DNA from 3 places in the Bradyrhizobium centrosematis genome. Region 2 is predicted to be linked to each of the others. Evidence: predicted binding sites of a transcription regulator. Region 2 holds the regulator's gene; each other region holds the start of a gene.
What was found. Region 2 encodes PhoB, which activates phosphate uptake and scavenging genes when phosphate is short. Its sites were predicted from a motif close to TGTCATNNANCTGTCAT; they were not measured.
Positions count from the first base shown of each region.

Region 1: P6U31_RS21300 (DUF47 domain-containing protein) is a predicted target of PhoB. The motif match lies at 3,917-3,933, and genes of this name have one in related genera.
Region 3: phnC (phosphonate ABC transporter ATP-binding protein) is a predicted target of PhoB. The motif match lies at 2,044-2,060, and genes of this name have one in related genera.

Region 1 covers NZ_CP120703.1:4,401,615-4,409,418, forward strand. Annotated here, with positions in the region: gene P6U31_RS21285 (peptide chain release factor 3) at 18-1,640, opposite strand; gene sugE (quaternary ammonium compound efflux SMR transporter SugE) at 1,816-2,130, shown strand; gene P6U31_RS21295 (inorganic phosphate transporter) at 2,123-3,130, opposite strand; gene P6U31_RS21300 (DUF47 domain-containing protein) at 3,230-3,874, opposite strand; gene P6U31_RS21305 (branched-chain amino acid ABC transporter permease) at 4,031-4,999, opposite strand; gene P6U31_RS21310 (branched-chain amino acid ABC transporter permease) at 5,001-5,864, opposite strand; gene P6U31_RS21315 (ABC transporter substrate-binding protein) at 5,937-7,160, opposite strand; gene P6U31_RS21320 (ABC transporter ATP-binding protein) at 7,194-7,804, opposite strand, start outside.
Region 2 covers NZ_CP120703.1:7,325,782-7,333,585, reverse strand. Annotated here, with positions in the region: gene P6U31_RS34620 (ATP-binding protein) at 1-995, shown strand, start outside; gene pstS (phosphate ABC transporter substrate-binding protein PstS) at 1,140-2,153, shown strand; gene pstC (phosphate ABC transporter permease subunit PstC) at 2,291-3,280, shown strand; gene pstA (phosphate ABC transporter permease PstA) at 3,282-4,127, shown strand; gene pstB (phosphate ABC transporter ATP-binding protein PstB) at 4,124-4,945, shown strand; gene phoU (phosphate signaling complex protein PhoU) at 4,957-5,673, shown strand; gene phoB (phosphate regulon transcriptional regulator PhoB) at 5,697-6,404, shown strand; gene P6U31_RS34585 (GcrA family cell cycle regulator) at 6,644-7,156, opposite strand; gene P6U31_RS34580 (aspartate aminotransferase family protein) at 7,615-7,804, shown strand, end outside.
Region 3 covers NZ_CP120703.1:7,176,356-7,184,159, forward strand. Annotated here, with positions in the region: gene phnE (phosphonate ABC transporter, permease protein PhnE) at 1-57, opposite strand, end outside; gene phnD (phosphonate ABC transporter substrate-binding protein) at 128-1,063, opposite strand; gene phnC (phosphonate ABC transporter ATP-binding protein) at 1,125-1,934, opposite strand; partial or broken gene P6U31_RS33880 (chloramphenicol acetyltransferase) at 2,109-2,760, shown strand; gene P6U31_RS33885 (alpha-D-ribose 1-methylphosphonate 5-triphosphate diphosphatase) at 2,757-3,950, shown strand; gene P6U31_RS33890 (DUF1045 domain-containing protein) at 3,969-4,667, shown strand; gene P6U31_RS33895 (dihydrodipicolinate synthase family protein) at 4,871-5,809, opposite strand; gene P6U31_RS33900 (methyl-accepting chemotaxis protein) at 6,116-7,804, opposite strand, start outside.

The sequences.
Region 1 (7,804 bases), 2.9 Mb from region 2:
GAGAGGGTGTGGGCGCCCTACCCCTTCTTCTTGACGTCCTTGACGTTGGTGAACTCGATGCCCTCGGCGCGTTCTTTGGTGTAGCCGAGATAGAACTCGTTCCGGGCGAGATAGACCGGATCGCCGTCGACGTCGTCGGCGATGCTGGAGGTGTTGGCGGCGATGAAGGTGTCGAGCTTCTTGCGGTCCTCCGAGGAGACCCAGCGCGCCAGCTGGAACTCGCTGACCTCGAACTCGACCGGCAGCGAATATTCCGCCTCCAGCCGCGCCTTCAAGACGTCGAGCTGGAGTGCGCCGACCACGCCGACCAGCGCCGGCGCACCGTCGCGCGGGCGGAACACCTGCACGACGCCCTCTTCCGACATCTGCTGCAGCGCTTCCTTCAGCTTCTTCGCCTTCATCGCGTCGGTGAGACGGACGCGACGGACGATTTCCGGCGCAAAGCTCGGCACGCCAACGAAGTTGAAATCCTCGCCCTCGGTCAAGGTGTCGCCGATGCGCAGCGTGCCGTGATTGGGAATGCCGACGACGTCACCGGCGAAGGCTTCGTCCGCGACCGAACGATCCTGCGCGAAGAAGAATTGCGGGCTCGACAGCGGCATGCTCTTGCCGGTGCGCACGAGCTTGGCCTTCATGCCACGGCTGAGCTTGCCCGAGCACAGGCGCGCAAACGCGATGCGGTCGCGATGGTTCGGATCCATGTTGGCCTGGATCTTGAACACGAAGGCGCTCATGCGCGGATCGGTGGCCTCGACCTTGCGCTGGTCGCTGTCCTGCGCGCGCGGCTCGGGCGCGAACTTGCCGAGACCTTCGAGGAGGTCGCCGACGCCGAAATTGCGCAGCGCGCTGCCAAAATAGACCGGTGTCAGATGTCCCTCGCGGAATGCTTCGAGCTCGAACGGCTTCGAGGCCTCGGTGACGAGCTCGAGCTCGTCCTTCACGGCGGAGACGTCGAGATTGGCATTGAGCTTGGCCAGTTCCTCGATCGCGATCTGCTGCGCCGCGCCGGTCTTGGCGCCGCCGCCTTCGAGCAGGCGCACGCCGCCATTGACGACGTCATAGGTGCCGAGGAAGTCGCGGCCGCGCCCGACCGGCCAGGTCATCGGCGTGGTGTCGAGCGCCAGCGTCTTCTCGATCTCGTCGAGCAGCTCGAACACGTCGCGGCTCTCGCGGTCCATCTTGTTGATGAAGGTAATGATCGGGATGTCGCGCAGGCGGCACACCTCGAACAGCTTACGGGTGCGCGCCTCGATGCCCTTGGCGGCGTCGATCACCATCACGGCGGAATCAACCGCCGTCAGCGTGCGATAGGTGTCTTCCGAAAAGTCCTCGTGGCCCGGCGTGTCCAGGAGGTTGAAGACGAGGCCCTCGAACTCGAAGGTCATCACCGAGGTCACGACCGAGATGCCGCGCTCGCGCTCGATCTTCATCCAGTCCGAACGCGTGTTGCGCCGCTCGCCCTTGGCCTTGACTTGGCCGGCGAGGTTAATGGCGCCGCCGAACAGCAGCAGCTTCTCGGTCAGCGTGGTCTTGCCGGCGTCGGGATGGGAGATGATCGCAAAAGTGCGCCGCCGCGCCACTTCAGCGGCAAGCGGGGAACGGGCCGGCGATTCGGCTGTGGTGGTGGCGATGTCGGACATGGCGGGAGCGTTTGGCAGGGAAACTGGGCCTGATCAAGCCTGATTTGGTGATTGCGGGGCCATCCGGCCAGCCCCATATCGACGCTTGGATAAATCAGTCTTGGGGGAGGACGGCCTCCCTGCCCAACAGCATCTCAGTCGCGGGGACGACCCTGCCTTGATACGGAGGGTCGTCATGGCCTGGAGCATCCTGTTCGTCGCCGGGCTTCTCGAGATCACCTGGGCGATCGGCCTGAAATACACCGAGGGCTTTAGCCGGCTCGTTCCGTCGATCGTCACGCTCGCGGCCATGGCCGGTAGCGTCATCCTGCTCGGCGTCGCCCTCAAATCGCTGCCCGTGGGAACTGCCTATGCGGTCTGGACCGGGATCGGCGCAGTCGGTACCGCCATCCTCGGCATCGTCCTGTTCGGCGAGCCCGCCACGGCCGTGCGCCTTGCCAGCATCGGGCTGATCGTGGCCGGGATTGTCGGGCTGAAGCTCGTTACTTGACGAAGATCTTGACCGCCCACCAACTCAGCGCCGCGACGATGGCCGAGGCCGGGATCGTGATCACCCAGGCATAGACGATCGAGCTCGCCACGTTCCAGCGCACGGCCGAGACGCGGCGGGCGGCCCCGACGCCGACGATGGCGCCGGTGATGGTGTGCGTGGTCGAGACGGGAACCCCGAGGAAGGTCGCCATGAATAGGGTCGCGGCCCCTCCCGTCTCGGCGCAGAACCCCTGCATCGGCGTCAGTTTCGTGATGCGCAGACCCATGGTGCGGACGATGCGCCAGCCGCCCATCAAGGTGCCCAGCGCCATGGCCGCCTGGCACGACAGCACCACCCAGAACGGCACCGAGAAGTCGCTGCCGAGATGGCCCTGCGAATACAGCAGCACCGCGATGATGCCCATGGTCTTCTGCGCGTCGTTGCCGCCGTGGCCGAGCGAATAAAGCGAGGCGGAGGCGAATTGCAGGATCCGGAAGGCCCGATCGACCGCGAACGGTGTCGAGCGCACCGAGGCCCACGACACGATCGCTACCAGCATCATCGCCAGCAGGAAGCCGACCAGCGGCGACAGCACGATCGCCAGCACCGTCTTGGATAATCCGCTCCACACCGCCGCCGAGATCCCCGCCTTGGCCATGCCGCCGCCGACGAGCCCGCCGATCAGCGCGTGCGAGGACGAGGACGGGATGCCGAGCCCCCAGGTCACCAGGTTCCAGACGATGGCTCCGACCAACGCGGCGAAGATCACCTGGGCGTCGACGATCGAGGGATCGATGATGCCGGTGCCGATGGTCTGGGCGACGTGCAGCCCGAACACCATGAAGGCGACGAAATTGAAGAAGGCAGCCCAGAACACCGCGAATTGCGGCCGCAACACGCGGGTCGAGACGATGGTCGCGATCGAATTGGCGGCATCGTGCAGGCCGTTCAGAAAATCGAACAGCAGCGCGACGGCAATCAGTCCGACCAGGACGGGAAGACCCAACGCAGCATCCACGGCGGCGCCCCTGCTCTAAGCTTTGCGCATGATCTCCGCGCAAACGCGTTCCGCGTTTGGCGCGAAGGAAAACCGCTGCACACTTTTCCGGATCATGCGTTAAACTTGCTCGATAACGATGCTGTTGATCTCGTTGGCGACGTCGTCGAAGCGATCGGCCACCTTCTCGAGGTGGTCGTAGATCTCGACACCGACGATGAAGTCCATCGCGTTGCCGTCGCGATGCTTGAGGAACAGCTCCTTCAGCCCGATGTCGTGGAGGTCGTCGACACGGCCCTCCAGCTTGCCCAGCTCTTCGGTGATCGCGGTGAGCATGGCGACGTTCGGACCGATCGACTGCATCAAGGGCAGCGCGCGGCCGACCAGATTGGCGCATTCGATCAGCAGCCCGCCGATCTCGCGCATGGGAGGCTCGAAGCTGCGCACCTCGAACAGCATCACGGCCTTGGCCGTCTGCTGCATCTGGTCGATGGCATCGTCCAGCGAGGTAATCAGGTTCTTGATATCGCCGCGGTCGAACGGGGTGATGAAGGTGCGGCGCACCGCCGTCAGCACCTCACGGGTGATGTTGTCGGCGTCGTTCTCGAACTGGTTGACGCGCTGGCAGTAGACCGGCGTCTCCTCGCCCCCGTTGAGCATCCCCTGGAGCGCGATCGCCCCCTGGATCACGGTCTGGGCATGCCGGTCGAACAGGTCAAAGAACCGTTCTTCCTTGGGCAGGAAAGCGCGAAACCATCGCATCATGGGGATAGACTACCGGTTGGAAATGGCCCGGCCCGTCAGGGCCGTCATTAAACTGTCATAGACCATTTTCGATCCGCTTGCGTGTCATCTCACGCCAGCGGAGCCGGATCATCCACCGCTTTCACGCAACAAGTAAATTGACCGTGAATCAATGACTTAGAGCGATCGCCGGAAGTAATGCGCGATTTCGCCGATGACGCCGCGCCGGAAGGTGAGCACGCAGATCACGAAGATCGAACCCTGGATCACCGTCACCCACTGGCCGAATCCGGCCAGATATTGCTGCATGGCGATGATGACGAAGGCGCCGACCACGGGGCCGAAGATGGTGCCGAGGCCGCCGACCAGCGTCATCAGCACCACTTCACCGGACATCGACCAGTGGACGTCGGTGAGCGAGGCATTCTGCGCCACGAACACCTTCAGCGCGCCGGCGAAACCGGCCAGCGTGCCGGACAGGACGAAGGCCAGGAACTTGTACTGGTCGGTGCGATAGCCGAGCGAAATCGCGCGCTGCTCGTTCTCGCGGATCGACTTCAGCACCTCGCCGAACGGCGAGTTGATGATGCGGAAGATCAGCAGGAAGCCGGCGAGGAACCCGACCAGCACGACGTAATAGAGCACCGTCGGCTTGGAGAGATCGAACACCCCGAACATGTGTCCCTGCGGGATGCCCTGGATGCCGTCCTCGCCATGGGTGAACGGGGCCTGGAGGTAAATGAAATACAAGAGCTGCGACAGCGCCAGCGTGATCATCGAGAAATAGATGCCCTGGCGGCGGATCGAGATGTAGCCGGTCACGATCGAGAGCGCGAAAGCGGCGGCGACGCCGACGAGAATGCCGAGCTCCGGCGGCAATGCCCACACCTTCAGCGCATGCGCGCTGCAATAGCCGGCCGTCCCCAAGAACATCGCATGGCCGAACGACAGCAGGCCGCCATAACCGATCAGCAGGTTGAAGGCGCAGGCGAGCAGCGCAAAGCACAGCGCCTGCATCACGAAGAACGGATAGACTCCGGTGAACGGGACCGACGCCAGCAGCAGCGCCATCACCACGAACACGATCATCTCGTCGCGCATGGCGCGCGGGGTTGCCGGCAGCGTGTCGTCTGTCAGGGTTGTCATATCAGGCCGCCCTTCCCGTCAATCCCGTTGGCTTCACCAAGAGCACCAGCACCATCAGCACGAACACGACGGTGTTGGAGGCCTCGGGGTAGAAATATTTGGTCAGGCCCTCGATCACGCCGAGCGCGAAGCCGGTGATGATGGAGCCCATGATCGATCCCATGCCGCCGATCACGACCACCGCGAACACGACGATGATGAGATCCGCACCCATCAGCGGCCGCACCTGGTTGATCGGCGCCGAGAGCACGCCGGCGAGCGCGGCCAGACCGACGCCGAGACCGTAAGTGAGCGTGATCATGCGCGGCACGTTGATGCCGAAAGCGCGCACCAGGGTCGGATTTTCGGTGGCGGCGCGCAAATAGGCGCCGAGTTGCGTCTTCTCGATCAGGAACCAGGTCGCCAGACACACGACCAGCGAGAACACCACGACCCAGCCGCGATAGACGGGTAAGAACATGAAGCCGAGATTCATGCCGCCCTTGAGCTGGTCCGGAATGGCGTAAGGCAGTCCCGAGGAGCCGAAATAGTTCTGGAACACGCCCTGCACGATCAGCGCGATGCCGAAGGTCAGCAGCAGGCCGTAGAGGTGATCGAGGCCGGTCAGCCATTGCAGCATGGTCCGCTCGAGGATCATGCCGAAGATGCCGACGATGACGGGCGCAAGCAGCAGCGCCCACCAATAGTTGATGCCGCCGAGGTTCAAGAGGAAATAGGCGACGAAGGCGCCCATCATGTAGAGCGCGCCATGGGCGAAATTGATGATGTTGAGCATGCCGAAGATCACGGCAAGCCCGAGACTGAGCAGCGCGTAGAACGAGCCGTTGATCAGTCCCACCAGTAGCTGAGCGTATAGAGCCTGCATCGATTCCGCACCCGGTCCCTTCGGCGTTCCTCAAAAGTCGCCCGCAAGCCTTAAGGCCTGCGGGCGGTTATCTTACTTCTTCAAGAGCGCGCACTTGCTCTCGGACAGCGGCGTGAAAGCCTGGTCGCCCGGCACCGAGCCCACCAGCTTGTAGAAGTCCCACGGTCCCTTGGACTCGGAGGGCTTCTTCACCTCGAACAGATAGGCGCTGTGGATGGTGCGGCCGTTGGGCTGGATCTCGCCCTTGCCGAACAGATCGTCCTCGGTCGGCATCGACTTCATCTTCTCGACGACCTTGACGCCGTCATGCGGATTGCCGCCGAGCGCTTCGAGCGCCTTGAGATAGTGACGCACGCCCGCATAGACGCCGGCCTGCACCATGGTCGGCGGCGCGTTGTTCTTCATCTTCGCCGCGAAGCGCTTCGAGAACGCCCGGGTCTGGTCGTTCATGTCCCAGTAGAACGTCTCGGTGAAGTTGAGGCCCTGCGCGGTCTCAAGGCCGATTGCCTTGACGTCGGTGAGGAAGAGCAGCAACGCCGCGAGCTTCTGACCGCCCTTGCCGATGCCGAACTCGGCCGCCTGCTTGATGGTGTTGGTAGTGTCGCCGCCGGCGTTGGCGAGACCGATAATCTTGGCTTTGGACGACTGCGCCTGGAGCAGGAAGGACGAGAAGTCCGGCGTATTCAGCGGATGCTTGACGCCGCCGATCACCTTGCCGCCATTGGCGGTGACCACCGCCGTGGTGTCGCGCTCGAGAGCGGCACCGAAGGCATAATCCGCAGTCAGGAAGAACCAGGTGTCGCCACCGGCCTTGACCAGCGCCTGGCCGGTGGTGTGCGCCAGCATGTAGGTGTCGTAGGTCCAGTGCACGGTGTTGGGCGAGCACTGTGCGTTGGTGAGATCGGACGTCGCCGCCCCTGAATTGATGTAGACGCCGTTCTTTTCCTTGATGACATTATTGACGGCGAGCGCCACGCCGGAATTCGGCACGTCGACGATGACATCGACCTTGTCGACGTCGAACCATTGCCGCGCGATCGCGGTACCGATGTCTGGTTTGTTCTGGTGATCGCCGGAAATGATGTCGATCTTCCAGCCCTTTGCAGCCAGGCCGGAATCCTCAACGGCCATCTGCGCCGCGACCGTCGAACCGGGGCCGCCGAGATCGGCGTAGAGGCCGGACTGATCGGACAGCGCACCGATCTTGACGGTCTTGTCCTGCGCGGACGCGACGCCTGCCGCAGCGAAGGTCACCGCGGTGGTCAGCAGCAACGACGCAATCGACCTGGTCTTCATGCAACTTTCCTTTTTCAATTCTTCTTTGCCGTTCTAGACGCCGAGATAGGCGTGGAGCTTGTCCATGTTGGCGGCAAGCTCCGCATTTGAAAATCCGTCGATGATCTTGCCATGCTCGACCACGTAGTAGCGGTCGGCGACGGTGGACGCGAAGCGGAAATTCTGCTCGACCAGAAGGATCGTGAATCCCTCCTTCTTCAGCCGCGCAATGGTGTGGCCGATCTGCTGGATGATGACGGGCGCGAGACCCTCGGTCGGCTCGTCCAGCATCAGGAAGCTGGCGCCGGTGCGCAGGATGCGCGCGATCGCGAGCATCTGCTGCTCGCCTCCGGATAGCTTGGTGCCCTGGCTGCCCAGCCGCTCCTTCAAATTCGGGAACAGCTCGAAGATCTGATCGAGCGGCAACCCGCCCTCACGGACCACCGGCGGCAGCATCAAATTCTCACGCACGTCGAGGCTGGAGAATATGCCCCGCTCTTCCGGGCAGAACGCGATGCCCATGCGCGCGATCTTGTCGGAGGTCGCGCGGATGATCTCCTGGTTGTTGAACGTCACCGAGCCGGTACGCTTGCCGATGATGCCCATGATCGACTTCAGCGTGGTCGTCTTGCCGGCGCCGTTACGCCCGAGCAGGGTGACGACCT
Region 2 (7,804 bases):
GCCGCGTCATCCACCTCAACGCCGCCGCCGCCCAGCTCGCGCCGGCGCTGCGCAAGAACGAGCTCGCCCAGTTCGCGCTGCGCTCGCCGGAGATCATCACGGCGCTGCGCGAGGCGATCGCGACCAGCGAGCCGCGGCGCGCAAGCTATCTCGATCACGTCCCGGTCGATCGCTGGATGGAGCTCATGATCACGCCGGTACCGGTGCCGACCAGCTTCGGCGGCGCCGACAAATGCATGCTGATGACCTTCCACGACCAGACGCCGCTGCGCCGGGTCGAGGAGATGCGCGCCGACTTCGTCGCCAATGCCAGCCACGAGCTGCGCACGCCGCTCGCCGCGCTATCGGGCTTCATCGACACGCTGCAGGGCCAGGCCAAGGACGATCCCAAGGCGCGCGAGCGCTTCCTCGGCATCATGCACAACCAGGCCACGCGCATGGCGCGGCTGATCGACGATCTCTTGTCATTGTCGCGGGTCGAGCTGTCGGCCCATGTCCGGCCCGACACCCTGGTCGACCTGCTGCCGATCATCCGCCAGGTTGCCGACGGGCTGGAGCCGCTCGCACGCGAGCGCCAGGTCGAGGTCGAGATCCATTTACCGGAAGGGCCGGTGATGATTGCGGGCGATCGCGAGGAGCTGCTCCGCCTGTTCGAAAATCTGATCGAGAACGCGCTCAAATACGGCGCCTCCGGCGGACGCGTCATCGTGTCGCTGACCTCGGCCGCGGCCCCTGACGGAACTCAGGAAGTCCGGATCATGGTGCGCGATTTCGGTCCCGGCATCGCACCCGAGCACCTGCCGCGGCTGACCGAGCGGTTCTACCGGGTGGACGTCGGCGACAGCCGTTCGCAAGGCGGCACCGGGCTCGGATTATCGCTGGTGAAACATATTCTTAACCGCCATCGCGGCCGGCTTTTGATCGAAAGCGTGCCCAAGCAGGGGGCGACTTTCACCGCCTGTTTTCCCCAAGGCAAGGCCCCGGCGGCGGCCTGAAATCCAAGTGATTTCAAGTGGTTGACACTGTCATCCGACTGTCACGAAACCTTCGTAAAAGCACAGCCGACCGCTCCTAAAGGGGCGGCGCGGGGAGCGCGATCGGGCGCGGATGGCGCTTCGTTCCCCTGTATGGAGACCAGCATGAATTTCCTCAAGACGATGGTCGTTGCCGGCTTGGTCGCCGCATCGACGACGGCAGCCTTTGCGGCCGACATCACGGGAGCCGGCGCGACCTTCCCGTTCCCGATCTATTCCAAATGGGCTGACGCCTACAAGAAGGAGACCGGCAACGGCCTGAACTACCAGTCGATCGGTTCGGGCGGCGGCATCAAGCAGATCCAGGCCAAGACCGTGACCTTCGGCGCCAGTGACGCGCCGCTCAAGGCCGAGCAGCTCGAGAAGGACGGCCTTGTCCAGTGGCCGATGGTGATGGGTGCCATCGTTCCCGTGGTCAACATCGAGGGCGTGAAGCCGGGCGAACTGGTGTTCGACGGCGAGACCCTGGCCAACATCTATCTCGGCAAGATCACCAAGTGGGACGACGCCGCGATCAAGAAGCTCAATCCAAACGCGAAGCTGCCCGCGGAAGCCATCACCGTGGTCCGTCGCTCGGACGGTTCGGGCACCACCTTCAACTTCACCAACTACCTCTCCAAGGCCAGCGCGGACTGGAAGAGCAAGGTCGGTGAGGGCACCGCGGTCGAGTGGCCGGTCGGCGTCGGCGCCAAGGGCAACGAAGGCGTGTCGGGCAACATCAGCCAGACCAAGAACTCGATCGGCTACGTCGAGTACGCCTATGCCAAGCAGAACAAGCTGACCTACACCGGTCTCGTCAACAAGGCCGGCAAGCCCGTCCAGCCGACCGTTGAGGCGTTCCAGGCGGCGGCCTCCAACGCCGACTGGGCCAAGGCGCCCGGCTATTACGTCATCCTGACCGATCAGCCCGGCGACAAGTCCTGGCCGATCACGGCGGCGACCTTCATCCTCATGCACAAGGATGCCACCGACAAGGCGGCCTCGCAGGAGGCCATCAAGTTCTTCCGCTGGGCCTTCAAGAACGGCGGCAAGGCGGCTGAAGAGCTCGACTACATCCCGATGCCGGACAGCGTCGTCAAGCTGATCGAGAAGACCTGGGCCGCCGAGATCAAGAGCTAACGCTCCTGTCCCGGACATCGCGCCGGGAGCTCGAAAAACCTCCGCTCCGGATCGGCCTTGCGCCGTGTCCGGAGCGCAAGACCACAACAACCGGCAACAAGCGTATATAATGGGTACAGGGGATTGGCGTGGCTGAGATGGCCGTTCAGAGCGATGTAATCGACGACGCCGGACCGTACGACCGCGCCAAGGCCTTGAGCGCGTTCAAGCTCGGCGACGTGACCTTCTACTGGATCACGCGATTGTCCGCGATCTCGGTGCTGCTGATCCTCGGCGGCATCATCGTCTCGCTGATCGTCGGGGCCTTTCCGGCGATGAAGGAATACGGCATCTCCTTCCTGTGGACGCAGCGCTGGGCGCCGTCGGCGGATCCGCCCGTGCTCGGTGCGCTCGGGCCGATGTACGGCACGCTCGTCACCTCCTTCATCGCGATGCTGATCGCCATTCCCGTCGGTCTCGGCATTGCGATCTTTCTCACCGAGCTGTGCCCGCAATGGCTGCGCCGCCCGATCGGCATGGCGGTCGAGCTGCTCGCCGGCATTCCCTCGATCATCTACGGCATGTGGGGCTTCTTCGTGTTGGGTCCGTTCCTCGCCAACACGTTCCAGCCCTTCATGATCAGGGTGTTCGACGGCGTCCCCGTGCTGGGCGCGATCTTCGCCGGGCCTCCGTCCTATCTCAGCCTGTTCAACGCCGCGCTGATCCTCGCCATCATGGTGCTGCCCTTCATCACCTCGATCTCGGTCGACGTGTTCAAGACGGTGCCGCCGGTCCTGAAGGAAGCCGCCTACGGCGTCGGCTGCACCACCTGGGAAGTCGTCCGCAGTGTGGTCATCCCCTATACCCGCGTCGGCATCATCGGCGGTGTCATGTTGGCGCTGGGCCGCGCGCTCGGCGAGACCATGGCGGTGACCTTCATCATCGGCAACTCGTTCCGGATCTCCTCGTCGATCTTCGCGCCGGGCACCACGATCTCGGCGGCGATCGCATCCGAGTTCGCCGAGAGCGACGGCCTGCACCAATCCGGCCTGATCCTGCTCGGCTTGCTTCTGTTCGTGCTGACGTTCTTCGTGCTCGCGGCCGCGCGGCTGATGCTGCTGCGTCTCGAAAAGAAGGCGGGGAAGTGAGATGAACCCGATCTACGTACGTCGCCGCCGCAAGGACATCGTGGTCCGCGGGCTCTGCGTCGCCGCCGCCGCCTTCGGCGTCACCTGGCTCGCGCTGATCCTGGTGACGCTGCTCTACAACGGCCTGGCCGGCCTCAACCTGCAGATCTTCACCGAGAACACGCCGCCGCCCGGCTCGACCGAAGGCGGCCTGCTCAACGCCATCGTCGGCTCGCTGATCATGACCGTGCTCGGCGTCGGCATCGGCGCGCCGCTCGGCCTGTTCGCCGGCACCTACCTTGCCGAGTACGGCCGCAACGACAAACTGACCTCGGTGATCCGCTTCATCAACGACATCCTGCTCTCGGCGCCCTCGATCATCATCGGCCTGTTCATCTATGGTGCCGTGGTGGTGCCGATGCGCGGCTTCTCGGCCATCGCAGGTGCGCTGGCGCTCGCCGTCATCGTCATCCCGGTTGTGCTGCGCACGACCGAGGACATGCTGCTGCTGGTGCCGAATGCGCTGCGGGAGGCGGCAAGCGCGCTCGGTCTGCCGCGCTCGCTGGTGATCAAGCGGATCGCCTACCGCGCCGCGCGCTCCGGCCTCATCACCGGCGTGCTGCTCGCCACCGCCCGTGTCGCCGGCGAAACCGCGCCGCTGCTTTTCACCGCGCTGTCGAACCAGTTCTTCAGCCTCAGCCTGAACAAGACGATGGCGAACCTGCCGGTTACCATCAACAATTTCGTGCAGAGCCCCTACGCCTATTGGAAGCAACTCGCCTGGAGCGGCGCGCTGCTGATCACGATCACCGTGCTTGCCCTGAACATTGGCGCGCGCATCCTCGGCGCCGAGAGGACTGCAAAATGACCGACCTGTCCGTATCCGTGAGTTCAAACGCCCATCTGGCCTCGCAGCAGCCGTTGCCGGAAGCGCCCGCCAAGGTGACGGTGCGCAACCTCAACTTCTATTACGGCGAGCACCACGCGCTGAAGAACATCAACCTGACGCTCGGCACCAACCGCGTCACCGCGTTCATCGGCCCGTCGGGCTGCGGCAAGTCGACCCTGCTGCGCATCTTCAACCGGATGTACGACCTCTATCCGGGGCAGCGCGCCACCGGTCAGCTCATGCTGGACCAGACCAACATCCTCGACCCCAAGCTGGACCTGAACCTGCTGCGCGCCCGGGTCGGCATGGTGTTCCAGAAGCCGACGCCGTTCCCGATGACGATCTACGAGAACATCGCCTTCGGCATCCGCCTCTATGAGAAGATCTCGAAGTCCGAGATGGACGATCGCGTCGAGAAGGCGCTGCGCGGCGGCGCGCTGTGGAACGAGGTCAAGGACAAGCTCAACGCCTCGGGCCTGTCGCTCTCCGGCGGCCAGCAGCAGCGCCTCTGCATCGCCCGCACCGTCGCGGTGCGGCCCGAGGTGATCCTGTTCGACGAACCCTGCTCGGCGCTCGACCCGATCTCGACCGCCAAGGTCGAGGAGCTGATCCAGGAACTGTCCGAGAACTACACGATCGCGATCGTCACCCACAACATGCAGCAGGCGGCGCGCGTGTCGGACAAGACGGCCTTCATGTATCTTGGCGAACTGATCGAGTTCGACGACACCAGCAAGATCTTCACGTCGCCGAGCGACCGGCGCACGCAGGATTACATCACCGGCCGGTTCGGCTGAGGAGACGGGACATGGGTTCTGAACATACCGCAAAGGCTTTCGACACCGACCTCCAGGAGCTCACCCGCCTGGTCGCCGAGATGGGCGGAATCGCCGAGCGCATGATCGTCGAGTCCGTCGACGCGCTGATCCGCCGCGACATCGCGCTCGGCCAGCGCGTCGTCACCACCGACGCCGATCTCGACGCGCTGCAGAAGCGCATCGAGGAGCGCGCGGTGCTCACCATCGCCCGGCGCCAGCCGATGGCGGTGGATCTGCGCGAGATCGTCGGCGCCATGCGCGTTGCGACCGACCTCGAGCGGATCGGCGACCTCGCCAAGAACATGGGCAAGCGCGTCGCGGCGCTGGAGACCGATTTCCATCCGCTCAAACTGTTCCGCGGCCTGGAGCACATGACCGACCTCGTGCAGCAGCAGGTCAAGAGCGTGCTGGACGCCTATGCCGCGCACGATCTGCCGGCGGCGATGGCGGTCTGGAAGGGCGACGAGGAAGTCGACGCGATCTGCACCTCGCTGTTCCGCGAGCTCCTCACCTACATGATGGAGGATCCGCGCAACATTTCGTTCTGCATCCATCTGATGTTCTGCGCCAAGAACATCGAGCGGATCGGAGACCACGCCACCAACATCGCCGAGACCGTGTTCTACATGATCGAGGGCCAGGCGATCACCGACAAGCGGCCGAAGGGCGACATGACCACGTTCGCCACGACGATTCCGAATACCTGAAGACTTGAAGGAGCGACGACACCATGGGCGCACGCATTATGGTGGTTGAGGACGAGGAAGCTCTCACCGAGCTTCTGCGTTACAACCTCGAAGGCGACGGCTATGACGTCGAGACGGTGATGCGCGGCGACGATGCCGACACCCGCCTCAAGGAGCACATTCCCGACCTGATCGTGCTCGACTGGATGCTGCCGGGCCTGTCCGGCATCGAGCTGTGCCGCCGCCTGCGCACCCGTCCCGAGACCAAGCAGCTGCCGATCATCATGCTCACGGCGCGCGGCGAGGAGAGCGAGCGGGTGCGCGGGCTTGCGACCGGCGCCGACGATTACATCGTCAAGCCGTTCTCGGTGCCGGAGCTGCTGGCGCGCGTGAAGGGTCTTCTGCGACGTGCCAGCCCGGAGCGGCTCGCCACCGTGCTCGCCTATGGCGACATCGAGCTCGACCGCGACAAGCGCCGCGTGGCGCGTTCGGGGCGGCCGATCGATCTCGGCCCGACCGAATATCGCCTGCTGGAGTTCTTCCTGGAGCACCCCGGCCGCGTGTTCTCGCGTGAGCAGCTGCTCGACAGCGTCTGGGGCCGCGACATCTACATCGACGAGCGTACTGTGGATGTCCATATCGGCCGCCTGCGCAAGCTGCTCAATCTCGGCCGCGAGCAGGACCCGATCCGCACCGTCCGCGGTGCCGGCTACGCACTCGACGATCGCTTCGCGAAGGCCGAGCAGACGTAAGCTAATTTAGAGAGCCGCCGCGATATTGGTGTCGTCCCGGACAAGCGTCAGCGCAGATCCGGGACCATAACCACAGGGCGTGGTTGTTTTGCGAAATAGGTAACTCCGAGTCCCCGTCACCACATCCTGCGGTGGCTATGGGTCCCGGATCTGCGCGCGCTTGTGGCGCGCTTGTCCGGGACGACATCGGATTGTTCAACCGTCACCGTGGACGGCTGCTTCTTGATCTCAGAACAAGCTCACCGCGGGCCCGGCTTCGCCGGTGCGCGCCGGCGATCCGCCGCGGGCTGATAGGCCACGCGCGAGTGCTGAGCGCAGTAGGGCAGGCCGGACAGCGCCTTGCCGCCGCAGAAGAAGAAATCCGGGCTCGAGGGATCGCCGACCGGCCAGTGGCAGGTCGCCTCGTTCAATTCGAGCAGCGACAGTCGCTGGCTCATCGGCACCACGTTGTCGTAGGTAACGGGTTCGGCCTCGACCTCGACCTCGAAGGCTTGCGCCAGCGCAGTGTTGCCGCGCGCGATGGGGCGCGTCACCCGCATCATGTGCTGTGCGGGACGCGCCTTGCGCGGCCGGGGCGCGGCCGATGACGGGCTCTTGGCGCGGCCGGACAGACCGAGCCTGTGCACTTTGCCGATCACGGCGTTGCGGGTCACATTGCCGAGCTCTGCTGCGATCTGGCTGGCCGAAAGCCCGGCCTCCCAGAGCTTCTTAAGCTGCTCGACGCGATCATCGGACCAGGTCAAAACCGTCATTGCACCCTTTCCCTCGCCGCGCGGCTGCCGTCCTGGCGCCCTTGCGGCGAATGCCTAAGCCTCGAAAAACCCGTGCCGTCAGAATCCCTTAAGGCTCGCCGGGCGCGTGACTGACGCCCGAACGTTTACGCCGGTACATGAGGACTCTTGGGATCAGAACCGCTGCACGAGATGTCGTATCTGACAGTTCAAACGCTACAATATGGCGTGACTCACGCGCAAGAGTCCGCCGACTCGCTTCCACATGTTCCGTGGTGAAAAACCCGCAAAATCGCCACCGCAAGACTACGGAATCAGCCTTTCCTGAGGCTTTCCAGGTGGCATTGACACCGGGTTCACCAAGCATAAGATAGTGCCGCGTGCCGCCCTTAAAAGGCGGCACGTTTCGTTTTCCGGGCCGGTCAATGGTGCGTTGCGCAATGCACGCCTCACACCGTCCGCAACATCAAGTGACCGTCATGACTAACAGCGCAGCGCCGCATTTGCTCCCCGTTTTCGCCAGGGCCAACCTCGGTTTCGAACGCGGCGAAGGCTGCTGGCTGATCGCGACCAACGGCGATCGCTATCTCGATTTCACCTCGGGCGTCGCGGTGAACGCGCTCGGCCATTGCCATCCGCATCTGATCAAGGCGTTGCAGGAGCAGGCGA
Region 3 (7,804 bases), 150 kb from region 2:
GGCGGCATTCAGCGCGGCAAGCTGCTGCGCGGGGAGGATCGAAACCGCTGTCGTCATGGGTCGAACAGGTCCGTCAAAGAAAGAGCCGGGTCCTCGGGACCCGGCTCAGATGCATCGTCCCGAAAACTCAGGACGCCTTCTTCTTGCGCAACGCGTCGACGAACTTGATCAGCTCGATCGTGCCATCCCAGTCCTTGGTGGTGGCGGGATGAAAGCCCTTCTTCTGGCCGTCCTGGAGGCGGTCGAAGGCCGCCTTGTCCTTGGCCGGCGCGTCGAAGAACGCCTTCGCGATCGCCGCCTTGGCCTCCTCCGGCAGGTCGGAATTGTAGGCGTACGGGCCGTTGATGATCGGCGCCGACTTGTGGATGATGCGGAAATCGTCCTTTTTCATCGGCGTGCCGTCGGCATTCTTGAGCATGCCCTTCGTCAGCATTTGCGCCAGCGTGGAATCGTCATCGCTGGTCCACTGGTTGGCGGCGACCTCGACCGTGCCCTGCGCCAGCGCCAGCATCGCATTCTCGTGGCTGCCGGTGAAGACGACCTTGCCGAAATAGGCATCGGCATCGTGGATGCCCATCTTGTCGAGCTCGAAGCGCGGGACGTTGTTGCCGGAGGTCGAGTTCGGATCGACCAGGCCGAGGTTTTTGCCCTTGAGGTCGTCGATCTTCTTGTAGGGGCTGTTCGCCTTGACGAAGAACACCGAGTAATAGCCGGTCGAACCGTCGGCGTTGATGTCGTTGGCGAAGGCATCGGTCTTGACGCCGGTCAGGCGGGCGCGCGCGAACGATGCCGAGCCGTAGCTGGCAATGTGGATGTTGCCGGCGCGCTGGCCTTCGATGACCGCGGCGTAGTCATTGGCGATGCGCAGCGTGACCTTCACGCCCAGCTCCTTGGACAGATAGCTCATGAAGGGCGCCCAGCGCTCGGTCACGCCCGAGGCGTTTTCTGCAGGAATGACCGCGAAGGTCAGCTCGGGATATTTGACTCTCCAGTCCTCGGCGGAGGCGGAAGCGGTGAAGGCGAGCGCAACGGCGCCGGCAAGGATTAATCTGCGAGTGATCATGATACCCTCTTCATCGGTTGGGGTCGGTTGACGCAAAAACTTGCAACGAAACAGAAGCCGCTCAGGCGGCTGCGGCCGTACCGAGCGCCGGTACGGCGTCGGGCGCCGGAACAGGCATCCCGCCCATGACGTCGGCGGCTTCGAGGTCGTAGAGCTCGCGCGCCACGTGATCGGTCAGCGCGGACGGTGCACCGTCGAACACGACGCGTCCGGCCGCCATGCCGATCAGGCGATCGCAATAATTGCGGGCGAGATCGAGCGAATGCAGGTTGCAGAGCACGGTGATGCCGAAATGCTTGTTGATGCGCAGAAGCGCGTCCATCACGATCTTGGTGTTGCGCGGATCGAGTGAGGCGATCGGCTCGTCGGCGAGGATGATGTCTGGCTGCTGCACCAGGGCGCGCGCGATCGCCACGCGCTGCTGCTGGCCGCCGGAGAGCTGGTCGGCGCGCTGGGCGGCGAGCGAGGCGATGTCGAACTGTTCGAGCGCCGACATCGCCAGCGCCTTGTCCTGCTCCGGCCAGATCTGCGACAGCGAGCGCCAGGCCGGCATGGTCGCAAGTCGTCCCATCAGGACGTTGGTGAGGACGTCGAGCCGGCCGACCAGGTTGAACTGCTGGAAGATCATCGCCGAGCGCGCCCGCCACTGCCGCAGCTCCTTGCCGCGCAGCGCGGTGACGTCGGTCCCGTCGAACAGGATGCGGCCCTCAGTCGGCGTCACCAGGCGGTTGATGGTCCGCAGCAGCGTCGACTTTCCGGCGCCGGATCGTCCGATCACACCGACGAAGCCGCCGGGGGAGATTTGAAACGAGGCATCGTCCACCGCGGCCTTTGCGCCGAAGCGACACGTCAGACCTTCCACCACCAGCATGCAGGGCTCCAGATTACTGGAGCCAACCGCTAACGCCGGCGCTTAACACTTGTGTGACAGCCGCGTTGCGGTGCGGCGATCCTACACACCTCATCCCCTGTCATCGCAACGTCATGACATTGTCATCAAGTCGCTCGAAGAGGAACGCCCGCCCTCGCGCTCCCCGGATTCGACATGGCCGCCAAAGCTCTTTCGGTTCAGCCGACCATCGACCCCTCGGCCAAGCGGCGCCTATACCGAGGTCGGCGCGCGCACGATATTGCATGAAGTGGCGATGGGCGATTACTCCTATGTCGTAAACGATTCGCAGATCACCTACACCACCATCGGCAAGTTCTGCTCGATCGCGGCAATGACGCGGATCAATCCCGGCAACCATCCGATGCACCGCGCGGCGCAGGCGCATTTCACCTATCGCTCCAGCGCCTATTTCGAAGGCGAGAGCGACGATGCCGAGTTCTTCGACTGGCGGCGGCAGCATCACGTCCATATCGGCCACGACGTCTGGATCGGCCACGGCGCGATCGTGCTGCCGGGCCGCAACATCGGCACCGGCGCGGTGATCGCGGCCGGCGCCATTGTCACCAAGGATGTGCCGGCCTACACCATCGTCGCCGGCAATCCCGCCCGGATCGTGCGGCGGCGGTTCTCTGAAGAGATCGCCGGACGGCTCGCGCGGCTCGCCTGGTGGGACTGGGATCACGACAAATTGCGCGAGGCCCTGCCCGATTTCCGCAAGCTCGGGATTGAAGATTTTCTTGCGGCATACGAAGCACGGACGGGCTCTCTCGCCAATTCTCCCAGCAAACGAAGCGCGGTCGCGTGACAGACATTCTTCTCGAAGGCGGCCGGGCCCTGATCGACGCCGAACTCGTCGAAACGTCATTGGCGGTGTCCGGGCAGGACATCGCCGCGATCGACGCCTCTCGCGGCCGTACACGGCTGGCGATCGATGCGCGCAACCTGCTGGTGCTGCCCGGCATCGTCGATCTTCATGGCGATGCCTTCGAGCGGCAGATGATGCCCCGCGCCGGCGTCGACTTTCCGATCGACGTCGCACTGGCCGACAGCGATCGCCAGGCGATCAGCAACGGCATCACCACGGTGTTTCACGCTACGACCTGTTCCTGGGAGCCCGGCCTGCGCAGCGCAGACAACGCGCGCGGCCTGATGGAGGCGATCGAGCGGCAGCGTCCGCAATTCGCCGCCGACACCCGCTTCCATCTGCGGCACGAGACCTACAATCTCGATGCCGAGGCCGAAATCGCCCAATGGCTGGCTGAAGGCCGCGTCGACCTGTTTGCTTTCAACGACCACATGGACGGCACGGTCGCCGACATGGCCAAGCCGCGCAAGCGCAACCGCATGGTGGAGCGCACCGGATTGTCAGCCGAGGAATTCGACCGCCTGGTCGAGCGCGTGGTGTCGCGCGCCGATGAGGTGCCCGCTTCGGTATCGCGGCTCGCTGCCGCCGCCCGCGGGGCCGAGGTGCGGATGCTCTCGCATGATGACGCGACGCCGGCGATGCGCCGCGAGTTTCGCGAGCTCGGCGCCTTGATCGCGGAGTTTCCGATCAACGAGGAGACGGCGCGGGCCGCGGCCAGTCACGGCGATGCCATCGTCTACGGCGCGCCGAACGTCGTGCGCGGCGGCAGCCACACCGGCTGGACCAAGGCCTCCGACATGATCGCCAAGGGGCTCTGCTCGGTGCTGGCGTCGGACTATTACTATCCCGCGCAGCTGCTCGCCGCGTTCCGCCTTGCTGCCGATGGCGTGCTGCCGCTGACGGAAGCCTGGGATCTGGTCTCTGGCGGGCCTGCACGCGCAACCGGCCTCACTGATCGCGGTATGCTCGCGGAAGGTCGCCGCGCCGACATTCTGCTGGTCGACGACAGTGTGCCGCTGCGGCCGCGGCTGATCGCGGTGATCTCGGGCGGCAAGCTCGTGCATCTCACCGATGCGGCTCGACTGCTCACCGCGGCAGCAACGCCGCGCGAGGCTATCGTTGCGGCATAAATTGGTTATGCTGAGCCAATGACAGGTTTTCCCCGCTACGCGATCTATTTTGCCGCTGGGCGCAACAGCCCCCTCTCCCGCTTCGGCGCCGAGCTGCTCGGCTATGATGCCTATTCGGGTGACGAGCTTTCGTTTCCGCAAGATGCGCTGCAGGTCGCGCCAGACTGGCGCGACGTCACCAGCGATCCCCGCAAATACGGCTTTCATGCCACGCTGAAGGCGCCGATGGCGCTGGCATCAGGCAGGACCGAAGCGGAGCTGATGGCCGCTTGCGCGGCATTCGCCGGCAAGGCGCGGCCACGGCCCGTGATCGCTCCGATTGTGGACACCATCAGCGGCTTCATTGCCGTCATTCCGGCCCGGCCGGTCGAGGCGCTGCAGCAGCTCGCCGCCGATTGCGTCCGCGATTTCGATTCGTTTCGTACCGCGCTGACGGCGGAAGACCGCGCGCGGCGCAAGCCGGAGAAGCTGAGCGAACGGCAGCGGGATTATCTCGATCGCTGGGGCTATCCTTACGTGATGGAAGAATTCCGCTTCCACATGACGCTGACGGGGCGGCTGGATGCGGAGCGGCGCGGGCCGATCCTGGAGATGCTGAGGGCGCGGTTTGCGGCGCTGCGGATCGAGACGCTCGAGATCGACCGCATCGCGCTGTTCAGGCAGGACGATGGCAAGGCGCGGTTTCGCATCATCGGCGAGTGGACGCTGGCTGGTTAGGCGAGATCGCACGACACACTCAGTGTCATCCCCGCGAACGCGGGGATCCATAACCACAGGGAGCGGTTATGGGACGCGCTGGTAACTCAGAGTCCCCGCCAAACTCCTGCTGCGGCGTATGGGTCCCGGATCTGCGCGCGCTTGTTGCGCGCTTGTCCGGGACGACAGCGGAGTATTTGGCGACAGCAGGCGATTCGAGAGACTTACTTCCCCCACCTCAGCGCTAGCGCGTCGCGCTCCTTGGCGAGTTCCAGCAATCCCGCGCGCGTTGCAGGATGCAGTGGCTGCAGCGGGTGGCGCACGGCGTCCGACTTGATCACGCCGCCAGCCTGCATCATGACCTTGCAGGCGATCAGGCCGCATTGACGGTTCTCGTAGTTGATCAGCGGCAACCAGCGTTCGTAAGCGGCCTTGGCCTTCTCGCGATCGCCGGCGAAATAGGGATCGACGATCTGGCGGATGCCGTCGGGATAGCCGCCGCCGGTCATCGCGCCAGTGGCGCCGGCATCGAGATCGGCCAGCAGCGTGATCGCCTCCTCGCCGTCCCACGGACCCTCGATGTCCTTGCCGCCCGCCTCGATCAGGCTCCGGAGCTTTGAAGCCGCGCCTGGCACCTCGATCTTGAAGTAGCGGATATTGGAGAACTCGCGCGACAGCTGCGCCAGCAGCTCGACCGATAGCGGGGTGCCCGCCACCGGCGCGTCCTGGATCATGATGGGAATGTCGATCGCGCCCGAGAGCACCCTGAAGAACTCGACGATGCCCTTCTCAGGCACCCGGAAGGTCGCACCGTGATAGGGCGGCATCACCATGACCATGGCGGCCCCCGCCGCCTCGGCCTGCTTGCTTCGCGCGGCGCAGACGGCCGAGCTGAAATGGGTGGTGGTGACGATCACTGGAACTCGCCCCGCGACATGCTCCAGCACCGCATGCATCACCGTCTCGCGCTCGGCATCGGTGAGCACGAATTGCTCGGAGAAATTCGCAAGGATACAGATGCCATGCGAGCCGGCATCGATCATGAAGTCGATGCAGCGGCGCTGGCCCTCGAGATCGAGCTCGCCGCGCTCGTCGAAGATGGTGGGCGCGACCGGGAACACGCCGCGATAGGGGCGCTGGGCCTTGTGTGGGGTGACCGGCATCGAACTCTCCATCCCTGATGTGTCTTGTGTCTTGCGTCTGGCGCTACGCTCGCGGAGCGAGGCGGCACAGATGTACCTGCCGCGGAGAGCTGCGGCAATGCCCGCGCCAGGTCAGATGAAGAATGGAAAAGAGTTTGCTTGCGGCCATCCTTCGAGACGCCGCCTCCGGCGGGCCCTCAGGATGAGGTCTCGGTTCCTGGCGAGATATCAGAGCCTCATGGTGAGGAGCCCGCCGAAGCGGGCGCCTCGAACCACGCAGGCCCGGGACGCGAGGGCAATTCTGAGCTGCCACATGCGATGGCGGAACTACGCAGTCTTCACCGCGCCCAAAAAGCCCTCGACCGCGACGCGGAGACGGTCGGCGTCGGCGGACATCCTCTTGACCGATTCCGACAACACCGTGCCGGCATTGCCGGTCTCCTGGTTGAGTCTCGCGACGCTGCCGATGGTGTCGGTGACCTCGCGAGTGCCTTGCGCGGCCTGCTGGAAGTTGCGCGAGATCTCGGTAGTAGCGGCGCGCTGCTGCTCGACTGCGGCGGCGATCGCCGTCATCTTCTCGTCGATGCCGCTGATGGCGCTGCCGATCGAGCGGATCGCTGCAACCGCTTGGCCCGTCGCGCCCTGGATCTCCTGGACTTGGCGCGAGATCTCTTCCGTCGCCGTCGCCGTCTGGGAGGCGAGGCTCTTGACCTCGCCCGCGACCACGGCGAAACCGCGGCCGGCTTCGCCCGCACGCGCGGCTTCGATCGTGGCGTTCAGGGCCAGAAGGTTGGTCTGGGCGGCGATGGCGTTGATCATCTTCACGACCTCGCCGATACGGCTGGCGGTCTGGTCGAGGATCTCGACCGTCGCGTTGGTCTGCTCGGCCTGCGATACGGCTTCGCGGGCCTCGCGGGCGCTGGACTGCACCTGCGCGGAGATCTCGCCGACGGATGCGGAGAGCTCTTCCGTCGCAGCCGCGATGGTTTCGAGATTGTTGGTGGCCTGCTCGGCGGCGGACGAGACCGCCGCGGTCTGGCTGCTCGATTGCGAAACCAGCGAGCGCACACCGGTCGCGGTGGCATCGAGCTCCCGCGTCGAGGCCGCGACGCTCTGGATCACCGCCTGCACGGTGTCGTCGAAGCTGCGGCAGGCCGCATCGACAGTGCTGGAGCGGGCAAGCTGGAGCGCCTGCTGCGATTCGCGTTCGCGGCCGAGCCGTTCGGCGGTCGCCGCACTCTCGCGCAGGCTTTCGAGCGCGGCGGCCATGGTGCCGAACTCGTCGGGATGCCGGGATTGCGGCACCGGCGTCGCATAATCGTGCGCGCTGATGCGAGCGATGGCGCCAAGGATGGCCCGCACCGGGCGCATCAGGCGACTGCGCACCACGTACACGCCGGCCAGGGTCACAGCCAGCGCAAGCAGGAACGCGAAGGACTGCACGATGAGGTTGGTGAGGGCTTTCGCCTGCACGGCTTCCGCACGCGCGATCGACTGGTCCAATGCCTTGTTGGCGACCGCGACGATCGGCGCGAAGGGCGACTGGCACAGCGCATTCCATTCCGCCGCGGGGAGCGCGGGTTTGCCGCTGCCGTCGAAATTCCTGGTGAGCTCGTTGATCTGCTTGAGGGCGCCATCGGTCTTGGCCCTGGCGTCGTTGGCCGCGGCCACCAGCTCCGCGGTCACGTCGGGCGCCGCCAGTAGTTCCGCCATCCCTGCCCAGGCGGAAGTGATCGTGCCATCCCATTGCGCCACCGACCGCTTCTGGGCATCGTCGAGGGGCTTGCTGCCGTTGACGTTGGAGCGAAGGGACGAGCAATGGATGCCGTAGCGATCGCGCACCTGCCAGGCGAAGCGGCGGACCTGGATCATGCGCGCGATATAGGAATCGTTCATCCAGGCGCGGTTCGACACCGCCGTGGACGCAAGGTTCGCGGTGTCGATCACCTTGGTGACGGCATCGTACCAGGAATTGGTTCGCTCGATCTTGCGTTCGGCGCGCGGACGCTTGGCCTC